One region of the Desulfitobacterium dehalogenans ATCC 51507 genome, then DNA from elsewhere that is predicted to be linked to it. Evidence: a T-box and tRNA genes for the amino acid it is inferred to sense, from the RefSeq annotation. Region 1 holds a T-box; the other holds one or more tRNA genes.

Region 1 (4,592 bases):
CTCCTGGTTGCTCAAGGAACGCATGCGAAAAGACTTCTATGCTCTATTTGTTGCAGCACTTATAGGCGCTTATCTACTTACTTTTGGTTTGCACATGCCAACTTCCGGAGTCAGCTCCTCAGAGCTTATCGGATCATTATGTGCCATCGGTGCAGCCGCGCTATGGGGCGGATCGACTGTTATGGGAAAGCGTCTTGTCGGAAAATTGTCGTTCACGACCTTAACCGCACTTAGATTTGCTATAGCTCTGCCACTATTAACCATCATTGTATTTGCACAGCACCCGAACTGGGCTAATATCGGTCAGGCTCTCAGCCTGGCTCCGGTCTGGGCGAACCTGTTATTCCAGACTCTCGTGCCAAGTCTTATAAGTCTATTGCTCTATTACCGCGGGTTAAATGGTGTGCGAGCCTCTTATGCCACCATCGCCGAACTCGCATTCCCTGCAACCGGCCTACTTTTGAACTGGTTTATTCTGCACCAAACCATAGATCTAGGGCAATGGATTGGGTTTGCCATAGTCTGGCTTGCTGTACTGCAATTATCTCGGATGCCTAACGATCCTAAGTCAACGGTGAAAACTTCCGACGGAGCGAACTTCGCCAGCTTATAACATTTTCTCCAAACCGCTTTCTAAACATTAAACGGCTAATGGGGTGATCGATTGTACCCCCTTAGCCGTTTTTATTTTCATTCTAATAAAAGAGGCAATATTGCATAATTACCATTTCTTATTATTTCATTTAATTTAAAATTTACAGGTTCTTTAAAAAGTGGTCCATCGTATACAAAGGTGTGGTATTCTCCCTCTTCTCCACAAATGTCTGCACCTTCGGCTACAATTTCTGCCATAAGGTCTTTGGTTAAGGTTCTTCCTAGAAACCTTTCACTAAGCCTGGATGAATCCACAACAGTTATAACAGCTTTAAAACCACTTTCTATAAATTCGTAAACCAATTCTTTTCTACTTTCATTCCAAAGTGGAAATATACTTTCTATCTTAGCAACTTTACAACGAGCATCACACCAATCGTAATGAGCCTGGATATCAATATCACCAAAAACACAAGCATTAATGCCATTGTCTTTTAGTTTTAAGAGTGCCTTTTCAAAATCTTTAGTATAGTCATCACCCACTCCTGTTTTTACAAGTTCTAAAGGGATATCCATAAGCTGTGAAACTCTATTCAAAACCTCTACTGGAACCCCATGAAACCATGAACGACCGGCGTTCTTGTTATAAGTAGTCAGTAAACTTACCGGCTCACACCCACTCTTTATAGCTCGATACAGCGCAAGTACACTATCCTTTCCTCCACTATAAGATGATGCGAACTTTATCTCTTTATTCATATTCACTCTCCTACTTTATGCTATTTTTTGCTTAGCTTCATAACTGTCTATATATATCTTAGTGTACAAGCAGATACCCCCTGAATCCAGTGAATCTTGGCGACTGAGTAAAATCACTCCCCCAATAAAAACCGCCACAAAAGTGGCGGTAACAAACAGCAATTATTTGATTAACTCTTTACCCCCCATATACATTTGCAATGGTTTCGGTATTGATAGGGTACCATCTTCCTTCAAATTATTTTCTAAAAATGATATCAACATTCTTGGAGGTGCTACGACTGTATTGTTAAGAGTATGCGGGATGTAGTTTTCTTTGTTTTTACTTTTTATCCGGATAGAAAGACGTCTTGCCTGTGCATCCCCCAAGTTGGAGCAACTACCAACTTCAAAATATTTTTTCTGTCTCGGTGACCACGCTTCTATGTCTATACTTTTTACTTTTAGATCTGCCAAATCACCCGAACAACACTCCAAAGTACGTACAGGGATATCCAAAGTGCGGAAAAACTCAACCGTATATTGATATAGTTTTTCGAACCAACCTGCACTATCTTCCGGTTTGCATACCACAATCATTTCCTGTTTTTCAAATTGATGAATTCGGTATACACCCCGCTCTTCAATGCCATGGGCACCAATCTCTTTACGAAAACACGGCGAATAACTGGTTAGTGTTTGAGGAAGTTTTTCTTCATCTAGGATTGTATCAATAAATTTACCAATCATAGAATGCTCGCTCGTGCCGATGAGATATAAATCTTCACCTTCAATCTTATACATCATATTTTCCATTTCTGAGAAGCTCATAACACCGTTTACAACATTGCCTCTAATCATAAATGGGGGGATATAATAGGTAAATCCTCTGTCAATCATGAAGTCCCGCGCATAGGAGAGAATCGCAGAATGCAAACGTGCTATATCACCGCAAAGATAATAAAAACCGTTTCCACTTGTTTTTCTTGAACTATCAAAATCGATACCCTTAAACTTTTCCATAATATCAACATGATAGGGTATCTCAAAGTCTGGTACAACAGGCTCACCAAATCGTTCAATTTCGACATTTTCGCTATCATCCTTACCGATTGGTACTGTGGGATCCATAATATTGGGGATAATCAGCATCCTTTCGCGAATCTGGATGTCAAAGTCATCAATTTTTCTCTCCAATTCTGCGAGTTCATCTGCCATAGCAACTATGTCTGCCTTCGCTGATTCAGCTTCATCCTTTTGTCCTTTTAATATCAATACACCAATTTCTTTACTGATTGAATTTCTTCTGCTTCTGAGATAATCACGTCTTGATTTCGCTTCCCGATTTTGAGTATCTAAGGCAATAACTTCATCTACAAGGGTGATTTTTTCATTCTGAAACTTTTTTCTGATATTTTCTTTAACGATCTCAGTGTTTTCACGCAGCAACTTAATGTCTAACATTATTTTCCTCCTCATCTATATTCTTTTCATTAGAGATAACAGTATGAGTTTAGAAAAATAAAAGCCTTCCGAACCCATACAAATAATATGGGACGGAAAGCATCCGCGGTACCACCCAAATTGTCAGATAACACTGACCACTCTAAAGTGCTGTAAAGGGCACACCCTTCGACTCATCGCCGACAGCTCAAAAAATGGAACGGTTTAATTTCTCACCGGTTCGCACCAACTACCGGCTCTCTGGGAGATTTATAAACCTTAGTTTTTATCATCGCTATTAAATGTATTATATGCATCTATAAATAAATTTACAAGAAGAATTGTTATAGTTTGGTCGTGTGTATACATTTTCCTACTTTACGAACAACACCGAAGTCAATCCATATAATATCAAAAAAGGATGATATTGGTGTATGACTTTGCGTTGCGCCTAGTCCAATATTACTGGCTTATATGGTTGTTTTTTTCCTTTCTTTTCTCTTCTATTCTGGGTTACGTTATCTTTAGAAACTATTTGACCTTACCATCTTAACAAAGGTGATGAAGATATGAACAGCATGGGCTTAACGGACAATACAAAAACGACAACTAAATTTTGGGGAATATGGTTGCCCGTCCCTACCGTCATAGCCATCATAAACTCTTTATTCTGGACATGGTTAATTCTCCGAACAGTAGGGTATGTTGAAAACCCAATTGAAAAATCAGTGCCCCAAATAATTGACTCCTTTTAGTTTTGCATAGGAATAAAAAGGGGGGGGGGGATTTTCATGTCATCCGATAAATCTATTAATAGATTTCCGAATTGCTATTATTTTCTAAAGAGATACTGGCAGAGTGAATTCCATTCCAAACTCTGTCGAATAACTCGAAAATACTTCCATAACCGCTTAGATCCTTTTAACTTGTGTCCGCGTACAATTCTCTTTTGGTTTTTTATCCCCCCCTACAGAGCAATTGGCATTTCAATCCTTGACCTTCAGAGAATAGCAGTCTACGGACGCCAACAGATAGAACCAAATCAGACCATCTATCTAATGTTTAAAATATTAGAATTAAATTCTCCAATCCCTTTGACATTGCTCATCATGTTTGCTTCCTTGGGGTTAGTCTTAACCGACGGAGCGAATAAAATTGTTCAGGCTGTTCGTTCAGAATACGAAAATATTGTGCCAACAGATGAGTCAGTGACGCCGTCTTTAAATCCCTTCAATTTAACTCCACGCATGTCTATATATTTTCCTATCATTGATGATCACACCTCAATCGGTTTTTTGACAATCGATTTGCGACACATAGAATTTAGTATTAAACAATCCTTAGAGCCCAATGAAAATATCAAAAGTCTCATTCGATTTATAGATATATATGCACCTTTTCCCCTGCAACTTGGAATTATGTTTCTGTCTGTCGGACTTTTTCTCTGTGGCATTATTTTTAAATTTATCCTAAGCCTAAATCAGGAGCTCCTTGATGAAATAAGGTGCAGTTTATAATCGCAGAGTTACGATTTCCAGCTTATGCTCGCCAAGAGGAGAGATACCATGACTTTATATGATTTATGGGCACACGGCACACTTTTATACGCACAACCCTTTGCCTATTTCTCTCCGTTGGTATCGCTGGGGGCATTTATCTTTGTTGTTTTCATAATTACTGCCTTGAAAATGATTTTAGAGCATAAAGAACAACATGTTCTATGGTAATATAAGCTCCTTTAATTCTGGCGGGTAAGAATGGGGGATTTCATTAATTATCAGAATCAAATGTTTATCGCCGATTCTTAAACGATGGTG
Region 2 (4,592 bases), 1.5 Mb from region 1:
TTTTTGACCATCGGATTCTCCTTTGATTTCTCAGCTTGATCTGAATCCTTGTTGCCTTTTACATATTCATTTTCCAACAGACTTTGCAAAGCATAGGCTTTGCCAAATAGACTCCCGAGAACCTCTTCGATTGTTTCCCTGTTTTCCTTCTGATTGACCTTATCGCGATGGAAAGAAAAACCTTCTTTAAATACGATAACCAAAGTATCTCCATCCAATTCAACGGGCTTACCTTCCATCAAAAAAGCATGGGTGGATTTTTTGCGTTTTCTTACTTGCTCTAAAACCTCTCCCCAATGCCCTTGGACATCCTGAAAGGACAGGGAAGAACTATCTTTGCCTTCTTGGGTACTTACAGGTTTATCCTGGACTGGAGACTCAACATGCTTTTTATGACTCGGTAGGTCGGAACTTCTCTCCTCGGCCTTCTTGGGTGATTCTACTTTACTTTCTTTGCGACTCTTCCCTGAAGAAAGGTTCTTGATCTCCTCCTCTAATTCCTGCAATCGTTCCAGAACTTGTGGAGATTCCTTGCCATAACTGGGCCCGGAGTCATAAATCACTTGAACCAAAAGAAGTTCCGCCGCTAAACGGGCATTAGCAGCATATTTTAACTGACTTTCTCCCTGAAGCAGAATTCCTATCCATTGCAATAGGGTTTTGAGTCCAATGGTTTCGCATTGAAAAGCCAAATGCTCCTTAAGATGGGGCGCAATATGAGGGAAGGCTTGAGTTGAAGTATAGAGCAAAGCTTGCCGCAGATAATCCAACAGTTCGCGGATAATCTGTCTGGGATCCATCCCTTGATTTATGCCTTCCCCTAAAAAACCTAAGGTCTTGGCATAGTCTCTAGCCAAGAGGTGATCCACAAGTTTGGCGCTGAATTCTTCCCCTACCATTCCCAGGACTTGATAGACCTGCTCCACTCCCAGCTTCCCATCCAGCAGGAGGCACTGATCCAAAATGCTCAAAGCATCTCTCAGCCCCCCTTCAGATTTTTGGGCGATAATCTGGAGGGCTTCTGAATCCACGTCCCGACCTATAGTTTGGCATACTTTATCTAAATGTTTGTAAATTTGCTCCAAGGAAATCCGATGGAATTCAAAGCGTTGAACCCGGGAAAGAATGGTTAAGGGGATTTTATGGACTTCCGTGGTAGCCAGAATAAACACCACCCGCTCAGGGGGTTCCTCCAGGGTCTTGAGAAGGGCGTTAAAGGCTTCGGTAGTCAACATATGAACTTCATCAATAATATAAACCTTATATTTGCTTTCTCCGGCACTTAAGCGAACCTTATCCCGTAAATCACGGATTTCATCAATTCCCCGATTGGAAGCTGCATCGATCTCAAAGACTTCCATCGCGCTTCCTTGATCGATGCTCAGACAGGAAGGGCATTGATTGCAAGGCTCAACCCCATCCCGGTGCTCACAATTTAAAGCCTTGGCCAAGACCTTCGCTGTAGTGGTCTTACCAGTCCCTCTCGGTCCACTTAAAAGGTAGGCATGAGCTACTTTACTCTGCACGAGAGCGTTCATCAACGTCTTTGTGACATGCTCCTGCCCTACCATATCTTTAAAATTCTTCGGTCTCCATTCGCGGTATAAGGCCAAATAAGCCATTGGGCTCCCACCTTACGCAAAAAAGATGGTACTAGACCACCTTTATGATAATATTTAAGGCCGTGCACCTTTACTCGAACAGACGCTTCCGGACGAATCCGAGATTCACTGCTCAGCCTAGGCGACCTTGCGGCACACAGAGTTTGCTCCTTAGTGCTGCTTCCGTCAGGACCTGACACGGTTCGAAGTGCTCTGTTGCGCAAGACCCAGACCTCATCACAATTAGCCCCGGCCGCTCCACAAACGCTGCCCTCATGCAGGAGTTCCACCTCGCTAAAGCGGGTTGCGAGTACAAGGATCCGCTACCTCCCCGTCTAGCACGGCCAAATCAATTATAACAAAATAAAAAGCCAAAGTCGAATACGAAACGAATCAAACTTGGCTAAAATGCGCTTATGGCGGAGAGAGAGGGATTCGAACCCTCGACACAGGTCAACCCCATGTACTCGCTTTCCAGGCGAGCGCCTTCGACCAGCTCAGCCATCTCTCCGTGTTCGTCTTGTCAAAAGACTATGAAATTTGGTGACGAAGCTTATTATAAGCTAACATTAGAGACATGTCAATAAAAGACGAATAAAATAATATTTCCGCCAATGGAATAAGCAGTAAAATCACCAAAAAGACATCTGTCTGTACTTATCCAAACGCTGATATTGATTCAAAAGATGATCCAGCTCTTGACTTAACTCTACGACCTCATCATCAACTAAGCTGCGTGTCGTAGCATATCGATACAATTTTCTACGAAGCACCTCAATCTTCTTTAATAACCTCTTTTCCACATTAATTCCTCCCGAAATTGCTTTCAAGAAGATTTTAATCGATTCACATGCAAATAACAACGAAATTAAATCCATAATAAGGTAAATAAATGTCGATAAGAGCAAGGAAAGCGGGTAGTCCTGACGAATATTAACCATGGGAGTGAGGTGGAATTTATGGAGTTTAAAAGATTAACATTGGACAATCTGGATTCCGAACATATTTGCTGTGCAATTACCGATAAAAAAGGAGAATCCGGGGTTTCATCAAAAAAAGATTGGCTCAGAAAACGCTTATCCGAGGGATTGGTCTTCGATAAATTAGATGTACGTGGAAAAGTTTTTATCGAATATATTCCTGCAGAAAAAGCGTGGTGCCCTATTGTGGCCGATAACTATATGTTCATTAATTGCTTCTGGGTTTCCGGACAGTACAAAGGTCAGGGATATGCTAATTTATTACTGGAACGCTGCATCAATGATTCAAAGGAAAAAGGGAAAGAGGGGATTGTTATTTTATCTACGGAGAAGAAAATGCCCTTTCTCTCTGATCCCAAGTATCTGAAATACAAAGGCTTTAAAATAGCAGATAAAGCGGTTCCTTATTATGAACTGCTCTATCTTCCCTTCAGTGCCCAAGCAAACATTCCCCAATTCAAAGAGTTTGTGAAAAACGACCTTATTGATCATAAAGGCTGGGTTATCTATTATACAAACCAATGTCCCCATACTGAAAAATATGTCCCGATCCTTATAAATCATCTAACATCAAAAGGGTTTGCTGTTCAAGCCATTAAACTTGATACAACGGAACAGGGACAAAAGGCACCCAATCCATTTACCACCTATGCCCTTTTTTATAACGGCAAATTTATTACCAACGAGATACTTTCCGAAAAGAGCTTCGACAAGCTTTTAATCAAAATGAAAATTTGCTGAGTTCAGGGTATCAGATATCTTTATCTCTCCGCTGGACCTATCATGTCATTTTACCCTATAGGAGATTCTTGCCGCTAGCCGCCCTACCGCCCCCATAGGGACGATCCGCGCCAGTGCCGATGTGAACCGGCCTAATTTGCGGTAAAAAATATTAAATAAGAGATAAGATTTTCGTTGTGCTCTATGCTCCGGCATACGGCGCAATATATTGGGAAAGGAGTAAAACTCCCGGTATATCCAAAGGTAACCCTCGTACAATTCCTCCGCTGTCATGCCTTTAGGTTGAAATACTACATGAGCCGTATTGTACTTTGACAGCTCATGATCAGTTATTCGTCCTTCATCTTTCATTCGGCGATATAGCTCTGTGCCGGGGTATGGAGTGAGAATATGGGAAGTCAGGGTTTCGATCTTATTCTTTACCAGCCAATCCAGTGTTCTCTGAAAAACATCCGGTTCATCCCCGTCCAGGCCGAATACCATGCTGGCATTGATCATAATGCCTCGGCTGTGAATTTCTGCGGCAAGCTTTTCATATTTCTCAAAGTGATTGTCCTTATTTACCCCATGTAAAGACGAGTTATTGATTGATTCAAAGCCGATAAAAAGACTTTGGCAACCCGTCTCAGCCATTAGATCCAGCAAATCGGGATGGTCGGCTATTTTAGTGGTCACAGCCGCACTCCATTTAAGGTCCATTCCCCGCAGCTTATTAAGTAATTCACAAGTGTAGGAAGGCACACCGATAAAATTATCATCAATAAAAAGGATATGCCGGGTTCCCAGGAATTCGATATCCCTGAGCACATCCTCGACAGGGCGACGGATATACATCCTGTTTTGGCAGCTGTTATAGCAGAAGTCACATCGGTTGGGACAGCCGCGGCTTGTGGTGATAACGTTTGTATAGAGGTAGCGGCTTTTATCGATTCTGTTGTAGGCCGGAGGGACAATCTCATCTCCCCGAAAATCCGCCATGTCATGATAAACCTGCTGAAGCCTGCCCCGTGCAGCATCTTCTATCATAGATGCCCATACCCGCTCGGCAGCGCCGATACAAACAGCGTCGAAATATCCGCTGCACTCATCCGAACTGCTCGTAACGTGAATTCCGCCTGCCACCACAGGTATTCCCAGTCGGCGGAATTTTTTCGCAATCTCTGCTGCTCTGGGCATGACATCCAAAGTTATGGTGATGCCGACCATCTCCGCACCGCAGTGATAATCTATTTTCTCCACATTTTCATTAACCATGATCACTTCATGACCC

Evidence for each region. The T-box of region 1 lies ahead of serS (serine--tRNA ligase). A T-box ahead of a tRNA ligase gene usually reads a tRNA of that ligase, here a tRNA-Ser.
Region 2: it encodes a tRNA-Ser, which carries the amino acid that the T-box ahead of serS (serine--tRNA ligase) is inferred to sense. The anticodon was not compared.

What each region holds. Positions count from the first base shown of each region.
Region 1 is NC_018017.1:1,514,816-1,519,407, reverse strand. It holds gene DESDE_RS07345 (DMT family transporter) at 1-613, shown strand, start outside; gene DESDE_RS07340 (Dph6-related ATP pyrophosphatase) at 691-1,353, opposite strand; gene serS (serine--tRNA ligase) at 1,516-2,796, opposite strand; T-box leader at 2,882-3,077, opposite strand; gene DESDE_RS22485 (hypothetical protein) at 3,834-4,292, shown strand; gene DESDE_RS22020 (hypothetical protein) at 4,341-4,502, shown strand.
Region 2 is NC_018017.1:28,556-33,147, reverse strand. It holds gene dnaX (DNA polymerase III subunit gamma/tau) at 1-1,622, opposite strand, end outside; RNA gene ffs (signal recognition particle sRNA large type) at 1,683-1,945, opposite strand; tRNA gene DESDE_RS00165 (tRNA-Ser) at 2,019-2,112, opposite strand; gene DESDE_RS00160 (aspartyl-phosphate phosphatase Spo0E family protein) at 2,234-2,404, opposite strand; gene DESDE_RS00155 (N-acetyltransferase) at 2,561-3,322, shown strand; gene DESDE_RS00150 (B12-binding domain-containing radical SAM protein) at 3,368-4,592, opposite strand, start outside.